Regions from separate parts of the Massilia pseudoviolaceinigra genome, predicted to be linked through region 2. Evidence: riboswitches for the same ligand, from Rfam matches in the RefSeq annotation. Region 2 holds a riboswitch; the other holds the start of a gene.
The links. A riboswitch is a leader RNA that binds a small molecule or an ion and turns the genes downstream of it on or off. The one in region 2 is predicted to bind glycine.

Region 1 (9,495 bases), on a different contig from region 2:
CAGTTCCTTTTTCTTTTCCGGCGCGTTCAGCTCCTGACCGTTATTGGTCGGCTTCTGTCCCGAATACATCGTCCACCACACGATAAACACCAGCAGGAACAGCGCCACGCCTGCTTCAAGCATTAATACCCACATATCGACTCCCATGTCTTCAACACGTAGCAGTTTACTCGTTTCGGCCGGCGCCGTCGCGCTGGCCCTCGCGGCATGCGCCACGCCTGAACCCCGGCCGGCGCCGCCGGTCGTCATGCCGCCGCCGGTGATGCAGATACCGCCGCCGGTGGAGCCACCGGTGGCGCCACCCGTGAAGGCCGAACCGGCGCCGCTCATGACCCCATCGACCTTCGGCGCGCTGCCCGGGTGGGAGCGCGACGACCTGCGCCAGGCCTGGCCGGCCTTCATGACGTCGTGCGGGGTGCTGGGGCGCAAGCCCGAATGGAAAACCGCGTGCGGCGCCGCGCGCACGGTCGATGCCAAAGATGGCGCGGCCATTCGCGGCTATTTTGAAACGCACTTCGTGCCGAACCAGGTGCGCGCGGCGGACGGCGCCGACACAGGGCTGATCACCGGCTACTACGAGCCCCTGCTGCGCGGCGCCCGCAAACGCGGCGGCGCCTTCCAGACGCCCCTGTACCGGGTGCCGGACGACCTGCTGACGATCGACCTGGCCAGCGTCTACCCGGAGCTGAAAAACAAGCGTGTGCGCGGACGGCTGGTTGGCAAGAAGGTGGTCCCGTACGGCAGCCGGGCCGAGATCGAACGGGCCGACGTTAGCGGCAAGGAGCTGCTGTGGGTGGACGATCCGGTCGAAGCGTTCTTCCTGGAGGTGCAGGGTTCGGGGCGGGTCAAGCTGGCCGACAGCGGCGAGACCGTGCGCGTGGCTTACGCCGACCAGAACGGCCATCCATACAAGGCGATCGGGCGCTGGCTGATCGAACAGGGCGAACTGACATCGCTTGAGGCGACCGCGCAGGGGATCAAAGCGTGGATCGCGGCGCACCCCGAGCGGCGCCAGGAACTGTTCAACGCCAACCCGAGCTTCATTTTCTTCCGCGAAGAGCGCCTGCCCGATCCGTCGGTCGGGCCCAAGGGTGCGCTGGGCGTGGCATTGACGCCTGCGCGTTCGGTCGCGATCGACCCCACGTTGTTGCCGCTCGGCGCGCCGATTTACCTGGCCACCACCGAATCGGGCAGCGACGTGCCGATGCAGCGCCTGGTGATGGGGCAGGATACCGGGGGCGCCATTCGCGGCGCGGTGCGGGCCGACTTCTTCTTCGGCTTCGGCTACGAGGCGATGGAAAATGCCGGCCGCATGAAGCAGCGCGGCCAGCTCTGGGTGCTGCTGCCCAAACCCTGATGCCGCCGCGGATTCGCTACAATCGCACATTACTCCACGCTTTTTTAATGAGGATTCCATGAACTATGCAGACCTGCTGATCGAGACCCACGGCAAAGTAGCCGTGATTCGCCTGAACCGTCCAAAAGCGCTCAACGCCCTGAACGACAACATGATGGACGAACTGGGCGACGCGCTGTACAAGTTCGACGCCGACAGCAGTATCGGCTGCATCATCCTGACCGGCAGCGAAAAAGCCTTTGCGGCCGGCGCCGACATCGCGGCGATGGTCGACTACGACTACGGCGACACTTACGGCGGCAACTACATCGGCCGCAACTGGGAACACATCCTCAACGTGCGCAAACCCGTCATCGGCGTGGTGCAGGGCTTTTGCCTGGGCGGCGGCTGCGAGCTGGCCATGATGTGCGACTTCCTGATCGCGGCGGACACCGCCAAATTCGGCCAGCCTGAAATCAAGGTCGGCGTCACCCCGGGCGCCGGCGGCACGCAGCGCCTGCCGCGCACCATCGGCAAGGCCAAGGCCATGGACATGCTTCTGACGGCGCGCATGATCGATGCGGCCGAAGCGGAGCGCACCGGTTTGGTGTCGCGCGTGGTCCCGGCCGACAAGGTGATGGAAGAAGCGCTGGCCGCAGCCACCACGATCGCCTCGATGTCGGTAACGGTGGCGATGGCGATCAAGGATAGCGTCAACCGTGCGTTCGAGACCACGCTGACCGAAGGCGTGCGCTACGAGCGCCGCTACTTTCACGCGGCTTTCGGCACGCCGGCGCAGAAGGAAGGCATGCAGGCGTTCCTGGCCAAGCGTCCGGCCAACTTCGACGGTCTGTAAATCAGTCTCTGGCGCGCCAGCTGCCGTGAAAGCCGAACGGTATCCGGTGCGGCAGGCATACCGTCGCGACGGGGCCGGCCGCCACGTCCGTGGCGTCGATCACCAGCAGGTCGCTGCGGCCTTCCTGTGCGCGCCACGCGACCGCCAGCAGCCAGCCGTCGCCTTCGGGCGACTGCGCCGAGCGCGCGACGAATACCGGTTCGGAAATGACGTCGCCGGCCGGCAGTGTATATAGCTGGCGCGTGCCTGACGCAAAGTCGAAGCAGGCCAGCGAGTCGTACAGCACACTCTCCGAATCGTTCCTGACACGCTTCTCGCTGTGGCAGCAGTAAAAACCGACGCGGTTGCGGCGCCCGGTATAGCGCTCGTCGATGCGCGGAAATTCGGCCGCCAGGTCGTCGAGGATGGTGCGCTCGAAGCCGTCGCCATCGCTCTCCAGATCGAACGTCCAGCGGCAAAGACGCGCTGCCATCCCGGCCGGGTCGCCCCGGGTGCCGTCGGCGTTGGGCATGCCCGGTGCGGTGACCGATTCCATCACGTAGGCCACGATGCGGCCGCCATCGTCCCAGGCATTCATCACATGGAATACGTGGCAGGCATCGCTGGCGAACCAGCGCAGCGTGTCCATCGGCTGCCCGCGCACGCCGATGCCGACGTAGCTGCGCTTGTCCGCTTCCCACGCAAACAGGGGCAGTCCTTTCATGGCGCGCTCCACGCTGATGGTCAGCGGCGTGACCGGAAACAGCACGTGGCGTTCTGTCAGCATGAAGTCGTGCATCATGCTCGCGTAAGGCGCGCGGAAGGGTTCGAGCGTGGTGACCTTGCAGCGCGCATCGAGGACGCCGTACAGCAGGTTGGGTTCACCCGGGCTGTCGGGCAGGTAGGCGAAGAAGTGCAGCTCGCCCGTGGCCGGATCGGCCTTGGGATGCGCAGTGAAGCGCTTGTCCACGGCGCCGCCGAAATCCTGGTGTCCCTTTGACGCCAGCGTGTGCGGATCGATTTCAAACGGCTGGTGCGACTCTTCCAGCGCAAACAGGCGCTCGCCGTGCCACACCATGTTGGTGTTGGCGGTGCCGCTGTTTTTGCCGTGGACCGACGGGTCGCTGGTGGCCGGGTTGCCGAAGGTGCCGAACAGGGCGCGGCCGGCATTGTCTTCGAGCTGCCATTTCGGCGTGCGCGCCCAGCGGTTGGCATAGGCGATTTTGCCATCGCCGATGAAGAAGGCGTGCACCATGCCGTCGCCGGCGAACCAGTGATAGCGGTCGTCGCGCGGCGCGAACCGGGGATTTGGTCCGACGCGGTACAGCGCACCGCGCAGCTGCGGCGGCAGCACGCCCTGGACCGGCAGGGCGTCGATGTCGCATTCGGTGTCCAGGGGAGCGTAGTTCCCGCTAAAGAAATGGCCTGACATGGTGATTCCTTGGTGAGTTCAGAGACTTTGCACGGCTTCGCGGACGTAAGCAATCAGCGGCGCGTCGATGCCGGAACCGACGCGCAGTTCGGACTCCTGCTCGAAGGCGTGACGCAGCTTGGCCTGGAGCGCGGGGTCGCCCGCCGCCTTGGCCAGCGACAGCGCCTGCCACTGGCGCGCCAGTGCTTGCACGTCGGCGCTGGCGGGCGGCGTGTCTCGGGCCAGGTGATCGCGCAAGGCGCAGATGAGAATGGGCCAGGCGTCGGTTTGCTTGACGTAGTGCTGGCGCAGCAGGACCATTTCGGCCTTGCTGCAGTAGGCGGCGTAGATGGCCAGGCGCCGGTGCGCCATTGCGTGCGAAATGAACTGCATCGCCGTGCGGTCGACGCCACTGAGCATATGCAGGGTGGGTTCGTTCCAGTTCATGGCGTAGAGCTTCATGAGCATGGCCTCGTCGCCGCCCACGTCGTCGAGCAGGGCTGCGATCCAGGATTGCGCGAGCGCGCCCGCTTCAAGACTGTCCGGTTTGACGCCCCGGCCCATGAGATCATGCAGCGTGGAGGTCAAGTGCGCGTTGTCGCCGTTGCGTTGCTGGCGCCGCGTTGTCAGTGTGTGCAGTTCGGCGTCGGTGAAATAGCGCGCGCTGGCGGCCATGCGTTCGAGAGCGGCCAGCCAGTTGTCCATCGACGGTTCATGGCGTTCCGCGAGCTGCGCCTGCAATTGGCGCAGATGGCCGTGCAGGGCCGATGCTTGTGCGATCTGGCGTTCGAGCGACGCGATCTGCTGCTCCACCACTTGCGGCAGGCTGGCACCGCCATCGGCCAGCATGGCCTGGATCTGCGTCAGCGGCAGGTCGAGACGGCGCAGTGCCTGGATGCGATACAGCCGGGCCACGTCCGCGCTGTCGTACAGGCGGTAGCCGTTGTCGGACCGGGCCGACGGTGTCAGCAAGGCGATATCGTCGTAATGGCGCAGGGCGCGCACGCTCAAGCCGCTGCGCCGTGCCAGTTGTCCTATTTTCAGTAGCATGCCGGTTTCTCCATTTGCAAGATGGTAAACCGTCACGTAGCGAGAGGGTCAAGCATTCATAAGTTGATAGCCCAAAGGGCGTCATTCCCGCGCAGGCGGGAATGACGGAGCTGAATATAGCGGGATGAATGAACTATCTAGCTTCCACTTAGTTTGTGGCTTACATCAAGTGCTTAGATTGGCCCGTTGATGCTCATGCGCTGGGTATGCGTCCAGCGGTGATCGGATGCCGATACGGCGGAGTTGTAGGTGCGGTAGGTCTGCCCTTCACCCGGCCACGGGTCCATGATGTACACGTAGTTCACGCCATTGGTCGTCGCGTAGCCACGTCCCACCATGATGTGACCACCGCCGTTGCTCCAACCGTAGCGAATCACGAACGGGCGGTTGGCGTTGATGTCGGCCACCACGCTGTTCCATGACGAGGCCACGCTGTACGCGCCGTTTGCCACGCCCCATGCTTTCAGGATGTTCTGCACGCTGCCGTTGGAGCCGTACATATTGTTCGGCTGGTTGGCGTAGCTGTTCCAGTTGAAGTAGGTGTTGCCGCAGGCGTAGTTCAAGCCGAACGCCCAGTTCACGATCTGGCACTGGCTCGGTGTCTTCTTGTAGAAGTTCAGGATCGCCTTGCTCGAGGCGGACCAGCACCACTGGCTGTGTTCCTGGGTCGTCAGCGGAACGGCGAGGGTGCGCCATTGGGCCATGGCCGCTGGCAGCGCCAGTAAAAGCGAAGCACCGACGACGAGCTTTTTGATATTTGTATTCATGTTATCTCCTGATTCGTTCTAAGGATGGTGTAGCCGATGCCGGGCTTACTTCGAGGCGTCCATGGTTTGCTTGACCACGCTGCGCAGCGGCTGCAGGATATCTGCCTCTTCCATCAGCGCCTCGCTGGCCTTGCCTTCCTTGACGGCACGCTGCTGCATCAGCAGCGATTCGCGCGCCGAATGCAATGGCGCGTAGCGCGTGCGGCCGTCTTCCCGTCCAACCACTTCGAGCAGGTCCGAGCGCGCCTGGAAGATGCGCACGAAGCGCACATTCGATCTCGCGGCGTCGCCGTAGTAGCCCATCGACGCATCCACATCCTTCGCCAGCACGGCGGCGCCATAGGCGACCGTTTCGTAGTTCCCGTTGTTGAGCTCCACCGTCGCCATGCCGATCGGACGCTGGTTCAGCAGGATCACGAAGCGCCACTGGCCGGTGGCCTTGGCCATCTGTTTCATGCTGCCGCGTCCTGCCAGCAGTTCGTTCGGATCGATCGTGTAGACCGGGAAGCCGTAGCCGATCTTCGCGTCTTTCAGATCCTGCATGTCGTTGATTTCAAGCGGGAAGTCGACCGGCGTGCCGCTGGTGCCACGGGCCTGCAACTGGGCTGTGACGAACTGGGCGAAGTCGCGTTGGGCCGCCGCTTGCGCCGCCGCCGCGGCGCGCTTGGGCACCGCTTTGAAGGTACTGGTTCCATCCGACTGGGCCATCGCTGGCGCGCCGGCCAGGGCCAGGCTTGCGCCGCACAGCAGGGCGGCGAGCATGGTGCGGGCTGAGAGCATTTTTGTTTGCATTATTGACTTCTCCTCACATAGATTGATACAAGAACCCCGCCTGTCCAAACGGGGTGAGTGCTGCAACAACAAGGGCATGCACGCATGCCGGACACCAGTGTCAACGCACGTCGTCAGTGCGTTGGAAAATCGAGGGAACGGTGCATCAAGTCGCCGATCATGTCGGCGGTGACGGCCGACAGGGTCCAGCCCAGATGCCCGTGTCCCGTGTTGTAGAAGACGCAGGGCGATTTGCCGCGGCCGACGCGCGGCAGCATGGTCGGCATCATCGGCCGCAAGCCGGCCCATGGAATCACGCTGCGCGTGTTCACGCCCGGGAAGCATTCATGCACCCAGTCGATCAGCGGGCGAATCCGGTCGTCGCGGATGTCGCGGTTAAAGCCGTTGAATTCGGCCGTGCCGGCCACGCGGAAGCGGTCAAGCCCGAGGCGGCTGGTCACCAGCTTGGTGGCGTCGTCGAGCAGGCTGACGGTGGGCGCGGCGGCCTGGCTGGCGGCATCAGGCAGGTTGACCGTGATCGAGTAGCCTTTCACGGGGTAGATGTTGACCCGGTCGCCCAGGCTCGCGGCCAGGGCGCGGCTGGCGGTGCCGGCGCAGATGACGACGCCGTCGTAGGTCTCGGTCTGGGTCCGCTCGCCGTCGCCCAGGGTGACGTGGGCGTGGCGGCCGTCGGTGCGCACGGCGCCGATCTGCATGCCGTAGCGGCAGTCCACGCCGTTGCGGCGGGCGGCGGCAGCAAGGCCGGTGGTGAATTTGTGGATGTCGCCGGTGGCGTCGCTGTCGGTGAAAAAGCCGCCGTAATAGTCGCCCGCCAGGGTCGGTTCGATGCCGCGCATTTCGCCTGGCGTTACCGCGCGGCGCGCCAGGCCGCCGGCGGCCAGCATCTTGCTGACCGTGGCGGCGTGCTCGAAACCGGCCTTGTCGCGGTAGATGTGCAGGATGCCTTCGCGCTTGACGTCGAAGTCGATGCCCTCCGCCTCGGCCCACGCAAACAGGTGCTCGCGCGCGGCAATCGCCAGGCGCGCCGTCTCCACGGTGTTCCTGCGGTAGTGGGGAATGGCGGCGGCAAATTCGGCGAACCACGACAGCTTGTGCCAGCTCGGTTTGGGGTTCACCAGCAGCGGCGCGTCGCGCCGGAACATCCACTTCAGGCCCTTGAGCATGGTGGAGCGGTGGTTCCACACTTCCGCGTTGGAGGCCGACAGCTGGCCGCCGTTGGCGAACGAGGTTTCCATCGCCGCGTAGCGATGTTTTTCCAGCAGGGTCGTGGCAAAGCCACGTTTCGCCAGGGCGTAAGCGGTCGTGACGCCGGTGATCCCGCCGCCAATTACTGCAATGGTTTTCATGTCCAGTTCAGATTCCAGAAACGTCGGATAGAGGGCGTTCCGCGCGCTGGTGCGCGTCGGATACCCCCTCTGTGCTGGACCTGAGAGATTCACCGGCAACGCGCGATGCGTGGCCGGTTTGCTCCTTCGGTGCACCGGATGACGACTTCCGGTGGCTCTTCAGAGTTCAAATGGGTTATCGGTCCTTTTGCCTGAGAGATTCCGGGGCGGTTGCTCCTTCGGCGCCGTCGACATACAAGACCAGCTTGTAACCGACAGACTCTCCCGATAACGCCTTAGCATTGCGCTAAATATGCCATAAGCATATGTATGCAGAATACCGCAGAAAATGACGTCAATACAACCATTTTTAGTGATAGGTGTTGTTTCCTCGACAATACCGACAGAGCGCTCGCTTTACGATTTGCCGCAAACCTGGTCCCATTCGAGCGCAAAGCGCGCCAGGAATTTCTTCAGGCGGTCGGCATCGTTCGGTTTGCTTTTGGCGCTGCGCGAGACGGCAAACAGCTTGCGTCCCGCATCCGACAAGGTAACCGACTGGCGGCATACCCTGACCACGGCGGCCAGTTGCATGGCGTCGAACAGGTCGAGGCCGGCAGCGGCCTCGTCACCCATCAGTTCGGCCAGATCGACCTCGGCCGCGCTTGGGGCGCGCGTGTGGTGGTGCCAGAGTTTTTGCAGCCGCGCCACTTCGGCGCTGACGATGCTTTCCGAAATGCCGCCGGCTTCGGCCAGCGTGGCCATCCTTGTCACCGAGGCCGACAGGTCGCGGAAGTTGCCGGCCCAGACCGCCTCGGGCGATATCGCGAAGCGCATGTAGCGTTCGCGCGCTTCCTTGTTGAAGCGCACCATCTGGCCGTACTCCTGGCTGAACTGGTTCAACTGGTAGACCAGGTTGGGTTCGATGTCTTCGGGCCGGTCGACCAGGCCGGGCAGGGCGTAGGTCCACAAATTGATGCGGGCGTACAAGTCTTCGCGGAAACGCCCGGCCATCACGTCGCTGGCGAGATCGCGGTTGGTGCCGGCGATGAGCTGGAAGTCGCTTTGCACTTCGCTGTCGCTGCCGACCGGATGAAAGCGCTTTTCTTCGATGGCCTTGAGCAGCATCGCCTGTTCATCGGGCCCCAGTTCGCCGATTTCGTCGAGGAACAGCAAGCCCTTGTGCGCACTGCGCAGCAAGCCGGGGCGGTCGGCGGCGGCGCCCGTGAAGGAGCCTTTGACGTGGCCGAACAGGGTCGAGGCGGCGCCGTCGCCGTGCAGGGTGGCGCAGTTGAGTTCGATGAATTTGCCGTCGAGCTGATGGCGTGTTTTCTTCAGTTCGTACACCCGGCGCGCGAGGAAGGATTTGCCGGCGCCGGTCGGGCCCATCAGCAGCATGGGCGCGCGCGACTTGATGGCGACACGTTCGATCTCGTCGATCATGGTGTTGAAGCGGGCGTTGCGGGTGGCGATGCCGGACTTGAGGAACGCCACGCCTTCGGCTTGCTCGCGCGAAAAGCGCTGGGCGATCTGGTCGTAGCGCGACAGGTCGAGGTCGATCAGTGCGTAGCTGCCTGGTTCCTTGCTGGACTGGCGCTGTGGCGGCGAGCTTTGCAGCAGGCGGCCGGGGAAGAAGCGCGCCTCGGTCATCAGGAACATGCAGATTTGCACGACGTGGGTGCCGGTGGTGATGTGGACCCAGTAATCCTCGTTATCCGGATCGAAGGGGTAGGTCTTGGCGAAGTCGAACAGGGCGCCGTAGACCTCGCCGAAATCCCAGGCGTCGCTGATCGGAATGTGGTGCGGCACGACTGTGGTTTCGGGCGAGACGGCGGCGATGTCGGCCGTGACCGCGTCCACCAGCGGGCCGAATTTGCCGCTGAAGAGCATCTCGAAGCGGTCGACGGCGTATTCCTCGTGCTGGGTGATGGCGATGCTGGGACGCCACTTTTCCCAGCGGGCCGGGCCTTGGCCGCTGT
Region 2 (9,495 bases):
CATTTCGGGACGGAAGGGATTCTGACTGATGCGCAGCACGTCGCGCTCGAGCAGGAAGCCGAGGCGCACATTGAGGGTGGCGATCTGGGTCGCATACTGCATTTCGAAGGGACGGCTGATGGCATCGAAAGCGACGCGGCTGTCCATTTCCTCGTAGGGCACCAGTTCCAGCGCGGCGGGCAAGGCCATCGTGGACTTTTTAAGCGGCGGCAACAGCACGTCGACCTCGGCACGCATGGCGCGTCCGATACCGGCGGCAGCGACATGAAAGAAGGCGTAGGTGTTGTTTTTTAGCAGATTCCCCGACTTTACCCGCTGAAACACGGCGCGCGCATCGAGCGCCGGGTCGGTCACATCAAGCAACGCCGCAACGAGACGCGTCGCCACGGCCATCAAGTGGTCGTTGGCATGCTTGGTCACGGTCACGACAAGCGCCTCCAACAGCTCGTGGCGCGACGGACCAGTCTTCCTTGCTGCGGCGGATGGTGAAGGTGGAGCCATTGTCTGCTCGTTGGGGGGGGGTTAGAGATCTTTTGCCATAACAAACATTCTCTCACATTATTGCCGACTGGCAACGGGAAAATTTGAAACAAAGCGTTATTTTTTGTTCAATCGCCTTATTTTCATGACCATTCTTGCTTTTCCCTAAAGCAAAAGCCGATTTTCGTCATTTGGACTGTTGATGAAAAACAAACCCGAAATAAAAAGTTTCTCTAACATAATTACAATTCCACGCAGCAATTTATTTCTTGAGGACTAGCCATGGTAACGATCCGCCGCCACGATCTCAAGCTCACCCTGTATCTGGGCTTTGCCGTTCTGGTCGGGCTGGGCGTCTGGCTGTCCATTGTACTGCTCAGTCAGCTTGAACAGATGAAAGCGGTAACGGCGCCGGCGGTCCAAAGTTTAAGCGAAACTTTGGGTCCCTTGACCGGCATCATGGCAGACGACAGCGCCGCGCGCGCCGAGGCCGATTACGCCGCGGCCCGCCTGTGGGTCTGGTTTTGCATAGGCGCCAACGCGGCCGGGGCCGTGCTGTTGGGGCTGTGGATCAAGGCAGCGATGGTAACGCCTCCCGTCCAGGTGCGGCGCAAGCCTGGAGCGGCGACGTTGACGGTCGCGGGCAATGGGCTGATCGTGCGTGCCATCGAGCGCAGCGCGCAGTGCGGCGTTGCCCTCCCCATGCATGGCGAGGGCAACGCGGCGCGCGCCTTGCCGGCGCCACGGACCGCGGGTGCAGGAGCTGGCGATGCGGCGGCCCGGCTGGCCCGGCTGAGCCGCATTATCGATGCCGTCGCCTTCCAGACCACCATCCTCGCCGTCAACGCCGCGGTCGAGGCGGCCCGCGCCGGACAGGCGCCGCCGCGCCACTGAACGTGCGTCACTGACAGTGCGCCGCTGAGCGCGCGACAACGGGCGATTTCTTTGCTGCATTAATTGCAATCCTGTAGGAACTACTCCTACACGAGTGCAAGGTAAATTCCGATACCTCTTCAACGGTGCGGCTCGCATGATGATGTCACCGGAAACGCTGAAGAGAGTGCCTCTTCAGCATCACCGGCGAGCACGACATTTTCAAACTTTCAAAAGGAATGAACATGAACTCGAATCAGAAAAGCGGTCAGGGCAACAAGCAAAGCGATAGTTCCAGCTCGAACAAGCAATCGGGCTCGCAAGGTTCCGGCAGCGGATCGCGCTCCGGCGGCGGCACTCAGGGCGGAACCCATGAGCAGCACGTGGAAGCCGGCCGTCAAAGCCACAAGAATGACGACAAGGACAGCGGCTCGAAACAGTCCGGTTCCGGTTCGGGCAACAAGCAGTCCGGATCGAATTCCGGCAGCAGCAGCGGCAGCAAAGGCGGCGGCGACAAACGCTGATCGCTAGCATGACGCAGGCGTCGCCGGGTTTCCGGGCGGCGCCATGCACTAATTAAACAGGAAGCAATAGAAAGAGTCTGCACCGGCCCGGCCGTTGACAGGCTCTTTTTTTAACTGCGCGCCGCAAGCACCCATTGTGACCGGCACGGCCAGTCACAATTGCTGGTTCACTTGTTCAGATATTGCGGATATGAACGCCCTTCGGCGGCGCAAAGTCGGCCACGTCATTGATCACGCGGGCAATCTTGGCATCGCGCGCGGTCAGGTGCAGGTCGGAATACTGGTGAATCGCCCACTGCTCCGGCAGCAGCTCGATGTGCTTGCGCAAAATCGATTCGGTGCGCGCATCGTCGGCGCGCAAGCCTTCGACGATGATATTGAGCGCATCCGGACGCGCGCCGGGCGAGGCCGTCGCATGCGACTTGTGCACCATGAAGCGCGCCGTTTCGCTGGCGTAGCGCCGCGTGCCGGACAAGAACAGGATGACGGCGATCGACGCCACCGCCCCGGCGTTGTACATGACGAACTTGACCGGCGAGTTCGACAGGACGTTGTACAGGCAAAGCCCGTCGCTGACGTAGCCGCCGTTCGACTGGATCAGCACGTGCGCCGTTTCGACGCCGTTCTCGCTCATGCCGGACACCGCCTCGAACACGCGATGCACCATATCGCTGTTCACATCGCCCGACAAAGTGAACCAGGCATCAGTCTGTTGGATCGTTTTTTCTTCGCTCATGGCTGTATGCTCGCAAAGTAGATGAATTATTTTAACAAATCGGGACAAGCATGGTTTTCAACGGGTAGCTCATTCGTGCGCGCCCCCACAAGGTTGACAGTTACGCCCTGCTGGCATATCCTCCACAGTCTTGATCGGGAGAGGGCAGCGCACGCTGCCGCCGAAGGGGCATCACCCAAAAACTCTCAGGCAAAAGGACCGGTCAGGGGTCGGCGGCGCACAGCGCCCCCGGCTGAACTCTGGAGAGCGGCCGCGGCACCATGCCGGCGGCCCACCGAAGGGGCAGGCGGAGCATCATCCGCTATCTCTCAGGTACCAAGGACAGAGGGGCGCGAAGCATTCAGGAACGGCAAGAGCCGCTCCACGTCTGCTCGTCGTACCCCCATTCACTCTGCCTTGAGGATTCCATGACGCTTAAAGCGACCCCGCTCAATTCCGCACACCGCGCCGCCGGCGCCAAGATGGTCGATTTCGGCGGCTGGGACATGCCCGTCAACTACGGCTCGCAAATCGAAGAACACCAGGCCGTGCGCGGCGACGTCGGCATGTTCGACGTGTCGCACATGTGCGTGGTCGATATCGAAGGCGACAATGCCCGCCCTTTCCTGCGCTCCCTGCTGGCCAATAACGTCGACAAGCTGCAGGTGGCCGGCAAGGCACTGTATTCGTGCATGCTCAATCCGCAAGGCTTCGTCATCGACGACCTGATCGTCTACTTCTTCAGCGAGACCTGGTTCCGCCTGGTCGTCAACGCCGGCACCGCCGAAAAAGACGTGGCCTGGATCGGCGCCCGGAACGACGCCACCAAGAGCGGCGTGACCATCACCGAGCGCCGCGACGGCAACGCGCCGATGGCGCTGATCGCCGTCCAGGGCCCGAATGCGCGCGCCAAGGTATGGCAGGTGCTGCCGACCACCCAGGGCGCCTGCGAGCCCCTGAAACCGTTCAATGCCGTCATCGTCAAGGACACCGCCTTCGGCGAAGTGATGGTGGCGCGCACCGGTTACACTGGCGAAGATGGATTCGAACTGGCCTTCCCTGCTTCCCAGGCCGACGCGTTGTGGAACGCGCTGGTGGCCGCCGGCGTCAAGCCGGCCGGCCTGGGCGCGCGCGACACGCTGCGCCTGGAAGCGGGCATGAACCTGTACGGCCAGGACATGGACGACACGGTCAACCCGCTCGACGCCGGCTTGGCCTGGACCGTCGACCTGAACGCCGAGCGCGACTTCATCGGCAAGACCGCGCTCAAAGCGATGGGCCAGAACTTTCAATTCGTGGGCCTGATCCTGCGCGAAAAAGGCGGCATCCTGCGCGCGCACCAGAAAGTGGTGGCCGCTGACGGCACCACCGGCGAAATCACCAGCGGCACCTTCAGCCCGACCATGCAGGAAGCGATCGCCCTGGCACGCGTGCCGATGGGTGTGGCCGTGGGCGACACCGTGCACGTCGAAATCCGCGACAAAAAGCTGGCCGCCAGCGTCGTCAAGCTGCCGTTCGTGCGAAACGGTAAAATCCTCGCTGCCTGATCGGGGCAACACACACCAATTAGTAGTATTTACATCGACCGCGACCTCTTGGAGCAAACATTATGAACATCCCAGCCGACCTGAAATACACCGAGTCCCACGAATGGGTGCGCGCCGAAGCTGACGGCACCCTCACCGTCGGCATCACCGAATATGCGCAGGACGCGCTGGGCGACATCGTCTTCGTCGAACTGCCGAAAGTGGGCAAGGTCTTCACCGCCGGCGACGACGCCGCCGTGGTCGAATCGGTCAAGGCCGCCAGCGACATCTACGCGCCGGTGTCGGGCGAGTGCATCGCCGTCAACGACGCCGTCGCCGACGCGCCGGACTCGATCAACACCGACGCCTTCGCGGCCTGGCTGTTCAAGCTCAAACCTAGCGACGCCGGCGCCATCAACGGCCTGCTCGACGCCGCCGCCTACGGCAAAGCCACCGCGGAATAAAACTCCTGGCCGCCGCCCGCCGGCGGCCTTTTCCTTTCAGTTCGCCGCCGCACCGCGCCGGCGGCAGTCCTTTTTCGGCCCCGACTACCATGACCCGCACCAGCCTGACCCAACTCGAAGCACGCGACTCGTTCATCCCGCGCCATATCGGCCCGGCCACCGCCGAACAGGCAGCCATGCTGGCCACGCTCGGCTATCCGTCGCGCGCGGCGCTGATCGACGCCATCGTGCCCGCCAACATCCGCAAGAAGAGCAAGCTGGAACTGGGCCAGTTCTTCGACCCGATGCCGGAACAGGCTGCGCTGGGCAAACTCAAGGCGCTGGCCGCCAAGAACAAGGTCATGAAGTCGATGATCGGCCAGGGCTACTTCAACAGCCATACGCCAGGCGTCATCCTGCGCAATATCTTTGAAAACCCGGCCTGGTACACCGCCTACACGCCCTACCAGCCCGAGATTTCGCAAGGCCGCCTGGAAGCGATCCTGAACTTCCAGCAAATGATCACCGACCTGACCGGCATGGGCATCGCCAACTCGTCGATGCTCGACGAAGGCACCGCCGCCGCTGAAGCGATGACGCTGATCCAGCGCGTCGGCAAGTCGGCCTCGAACGTGTTCTACGTGGCCGACGACGTGCTGCCGCAAACGCTGGAAGTGGTGCAGACGCGCGCCCAGCCGATCGGCGTGGAAGTGCGCACCATCGCGGCGGCCGACATCGGCGGGCTGTCCGAACCATGCTTCGGTGTGCTGATCCAGTACCCGGGCGTGAACGGCGACGTGCGCGACTACCGCGCCGCCGTCGAAAAACTGCACGCGGCCGGCGCCATGGTGATCGCCGCCGCCGACCTGCTGGCATTGACCCTGCTGGCGCCGCCGGGCAACTGGGGCTGCGACGTCGTCGTCGGCAACAGCCAGCGTTTCGGCGTGCCGCTCGGTTTCGGCGGCCCGCACGCCGGCTACCTGGCCACGCGCGACGAATTCAAGCGCAGCATGGCCGGCCGCCTGGTGGGCGTGACCATCGACGCCCAGGGCAACAAGGCATACCGCCTGGCGCTGCAAACGCGCGAGCAGCACATCCGCCGCGAAAAAGCCACGTCCAACATCTGCACCGCGCAGGTGCTGCTGGCGGTGATGGCGTCGATGTACGCGGTCTACCACGGCCCTGAAGGCTTGCAGCGCATCGCCCGGCGCGTGCACCGCTTCACCGCCATCCTGGCCGCCAAACTCGGCCAGCTCGGCTACGACGTCGTCAACAAGACCTACTTCGACACGCTCACCATCAAGAGCGCGCGCGCGGCCGAACTGCACGCGATTGCCACCGAGCATGGCGTGAACCTGCGCAAGGTCGACGCCGGCCACGTCGGCATTTCGCTCGACGAAACCACCACCCGCGAAGACATCGCGCTGCTGTGGACCATTTTCGCCCAGGGCGTCTCGAGCTCCCCTGCTTCGCCGGACTTCGACGCGTTTGATGCGAGCGCGCAGGATGCCTATCCGGAAGCGCTGGCCCGTACCAGCGCCTACCTGACCCACCCGACCTTCAACCGCTACCACGCGGAACACGAAATGCTGCGCTACCTGCGCGGCCTGGCCGACAAGGACCTGGCGCTGGACCGCACCATGATCCCGCTTGGGTCGTGCACCATGAAGCTCAATGCGACCAGCGAAATGATCCCGGTCACCTGGCCCGAATTCTCCAATATCCACCCGTTCGCACCGGACGCGCAAACGGTCGGCTACCGCGAAATGATCGGCCAGCTGGAAGACATGCTGTGCGCGCTGACCGGTTACGCCGCCGTGTCGCTGCAGCCGAACGCCGGCTCGCAGGGCGAGTACGCGGGCCTCCTGGTGATCAAGGCTTACCATGAATCGCGCGGCGAAGGCCACCGCAACATTTGCCTGATTCCATCGTCGGCGCACGGCACCAACCCGGCGTCGGCCAACATGGTCGGCATGAAGGTGGTCGTCACCGCCTGCGACGACAGCGGCAACGTCGACCTGGCGGACCTGCGCGCCAAGGCCGAACAGCACAGCGCCAACCTGGCCTGCGTGATGGTCACCTACCCGTCGACCCACGGCGTGTTCGAGGAAGGCATTGCCGAGCTGTGCGAGATCATCCACTCGCACGGCGGCCAGGTCTACATCGATGGCGCCAACATGAACGCGCTGGTCGGCGTGGCCGCGCCGGGCAGCTTCGGCGGCGACGTGAGCCACCTGAACCTGCACAAGACCTTCTGCATCCCGCACGGCGGCGGCGGCCCTGGCGTCGGTCCCATCGGCGTGGGCGCGCACCTGGCCAAGTTCTTGCCGAACCAGCGTTCGAGCGGCTACACGCGCGACGAAGCCGGCATTGGCGCGGTCAGCGCGGCGCCGTTCGGCTCGGCCAGCATCTTGCCGATTTCGTGGATGTACATCGCGATGATGGGCGGCGAAGGCCTGACGGCAGCCACCGAAACGGCGATCCTGGCGGCCAACTACATCGCGCGCCGCCTGGCGCCGCACTATCCGGTGCTGTACACGGGCCACGACGGCCTGGTGGCGCACGAGTGCATCCTGGATCTGCGTCCGATCACCGACGCCACCGGCATCAGCAACGAAGACGTGGCCAAGCGCCTGATGGACTTCGGTTTCCATGCGCCGACGATGAGCTTCCCGGTGCCGGGCACCCTGATGATCGAGCCGACCGAAAGCGAATCGAAGGCCGAGATGGACCGCTTCATCGACGCCATGATTGCGATCCACGCCGAGATCGTCAAGGTCGAGCGCGGCGAGTACGACCGCATGGACAACCCGCTCAAGGGTGCGCCGCACACGGCCGAAGTGGTCACCGCCGACGTCTGGGAGCACAAGTACAGCCGCGAGGTGGCCGCCTTCCCGGTGGCGTCGCTGCGCAAGCAGAAGTACTGGCCGCCGGTCGGTCGCGCCGACAATGTGTATGGCGACCGCAACCTGTTCTGCGGCTGCGCGCCGATCAGCGACTACGAGTAAGCGGGTAGTATCGTCAGGGCCGCCGCGAGGCCAGCCGCAGATGCGGTATGGTTTTCTTCGGCGGCCCTGCCGGGTCAAGCACGCTGTCGTCGATGCGAAAGCCGCTGACCGCTTTCGACAGGGTCAGCGCCTGGCACTGCAGCCTTTGCGCCGCCGATGCCGCTTCTTCCACCAGCACGGAATTTTGCCGTGTCATCTGGTCCATCTGCACGATCGCGTCGCTCACCGCGCCGATGCCGCCGGCCTGCCCTGTACTGGCTTGCCCGATCCGGCTGACCATGTCCCCCACCTGCTGCACCGATTGCGCAATGCCCGCCATGCGCAGGCCCGCTTCCGACGCGCCCGCGCTGCCGCCGTCGATCTCGGCGAGCGACTGCGCAATGAGCTCCTTGATCTCGCGCGCGGCGCTGGCCGAGCGCTGCGCCAGCATGCGCACTTCGCCCGCCACAGCGGCAAAGCCATGCCCCTGCTCCCCGACCCGCGCCGCTTCGACCGCCGCGTTGAGCGCCAGCGCATTGGTCTGGCACGCCAGGTTGTCGATCACGCCGATAATCTGCGCCACGCGCTGCGAACTGCCGCGCACCGCGGCCATGGTCAGCACCAGCCGGTCGAGCACACCGCCGCCGCACATGGCCTGCGCCGACGCTTCGTCGGCCAGCAGGTTGGCGCTGCGCGCGCTGTGGGCCGCAACGCCCGCTGTGGCGCCCAGTTCCTCGACCGTGCTGGCGGCCTGTTTCAGTACGCTGGCCTGGGCCGCGTTGCGGCTGGCCAGGCCGGCACTGCCGAGGGCAATGTCGCGCGAAGCGCTGTCGATCGAGCGCGCCGACGCCAGGATGTTTTTCAGGGTCGCGTTCAGGGTGCCGATGCTGGCGTCGAGCGTGCGCGCGGTGTCGGCGATTTCGTCGCGTCCGTAGCTGCGCTTTCTCACCGTCAGGTTGCCGCTGGCCAGTTCGCCGGCGGTCTCGCTCAGGCCGCGCACGTCGCGCAGCAGCGCGCGCCGCACCAGCATGGTGATGCCGAGCGTGCCGGCGACCGACAGGGCCACCAGCAGCGGCATCAGCACCGACAGCGCGGCAAAGTCGGCGGCGGCGCGGGTCGAGGCGCGTTCGCTCAGATCCTGCTCGAAGCGCGCCAGTTCCGACAGGCGCATGGCGACCACGCCGAAGGCCCGTTCGGCCTTGGACATGGCGTTCGCGCTCATCGAGTGGTCGACCTGGGACAGTTCGATCACGTCGACAATGGCGCGCATGTAGACGGCATGCGCGGCCCCGGCCTGGGTGACGAAGCGCTGCTCGGCACTGGCGCTGGCGGTGCGCCCGGCCAGGGCCGCGAACTTGCGTTCGATGGCGGCGTGGCGCTGATAGATATCCTGGCCCAGCTGCTCGATGCGCGGCGCCGAAAAGCTGGCGCTGATCCAGGTCAGCAACTGGTACATGCGCGCATGCGCGTGCTGCGCATCGGCCACCAGTTCGTTGGCATCGCGGATGCGGGCGGCGCGCTCGCCCACGATGGTGTCGACCGCCTGGTTCTGGCGCACCATCGCATACCATGCGCTGCTTGACGAGAGGATCAGCAACAGCAGCACCAGGCCGGGTGCGAGCAGCAGCTTGGGACCGATGCGCAGGCGTTCCAGCATGTCAGTGCTTGTAGACGCCGGCTTCCAGGGCCACGTCGCCAATGCGCAACACATACGTGGTTTTGGCCTCGACCTTGCCGTTGACCGGGTTCTTGAATTTGTAGTCGACCCAGCCGCGGCCGGGTCCGTTGGCGATGGCAATCATTTCGTGGCGGAACAGCTTGCCGTCGGCGTCGGGCACGTCGCGCAAATCCTTGCCGATCAGCGCCGTGGTCGGGTGCGCGACCGTGATGCCGGTGAGGTCGCGCATGGCCACGTACAGGGTGCCACGGTTGTACTCCGGGTCGCGG

Region 1: another riboswitch for glycine. It lies ahead of RBA40_RS29060 (D-amino acid dehydrogenase); the one in region 2 lies ahead of gcvT (glycine cleavage system aminomethyltransferase GcvT).

Annotation. Positions count from the first base shown of each region.
Region 1 covers NZ_JAVCWL010000040.1:63,449-72,943, forward strand. Annotated here, with positions in the region: gene mltA (murein transglycosylase A) at 146-1,357, shown strand; gene RBA40_RS29035 (enoyl-CoA hydratase) at 1,416-2,192, shown strand; gene RBA40_RS29040 (carotenoid oxygenase family protein) at 2,194-3,603, opposite strand; gene RBA40_RS29045 (MerR family transcriptional regulator) at 3,622-4,632, opposite strand; gene RBA40_RS29050 (C39 family peptidase) at 4,806-5,399, opposite strand; gene RBA40_RS29055 (hypothetical protein) at 5,445-6,179, opposite strand; gene RBA40_RS29060 (D-amino acid dehydrogenase) at 6,305-7,537, opposite strand; glycine riboswitch at 7,597-7,706, opposite strand; glycine riboswitch at 7,707-7,814, opposite strand; gene rtcR (RNA repair transcriptional activator RtcR) at 7,934-9,495, opposite strand, start outside.
Region 2 covers NZ_JAVCWL010000008.1:115,326-124,820, reverse strand. Annotated here, with positions in the region: gene RBA40_RS10065 (DUF1631 family protein) at 1-501, opposite strand, end outside; gene RBA40_RS33545 (methyl-accepting chemotaxis protein) at 763-1,374, shown strand; gene RBA40_RS10055 (hypothetical protein) at 1,599-1,877, shown strand; gene RBA40_RS10050 (ATP-dependent Clp protease proteolytic subunit) at 2,053-2,613, opposite strand; glycine riboswitch at 2,739-2,824, shown strand; glycine riboswitch at 2,843-2,948, shown strand; gene gcvT (glycine cleavage system aminomethyltransferase GcvT) at 3,021-4,139, shown strand; gene gcvH (glycine cleavage system protein GcvH) at 4,202-4,582, shown strand; gene gcvP (aminomethyl-transferring glycine dehydrogenase) at 4,672-7,569, shown strand; gene RBA40_RS10030 (methyl-accepting chemotaxis protein) at 7,583-9,205, opposite strand; gene RBA40_RS10025 (cache domain-containing protein) at 9,207-9,495, opposite strand, start outside.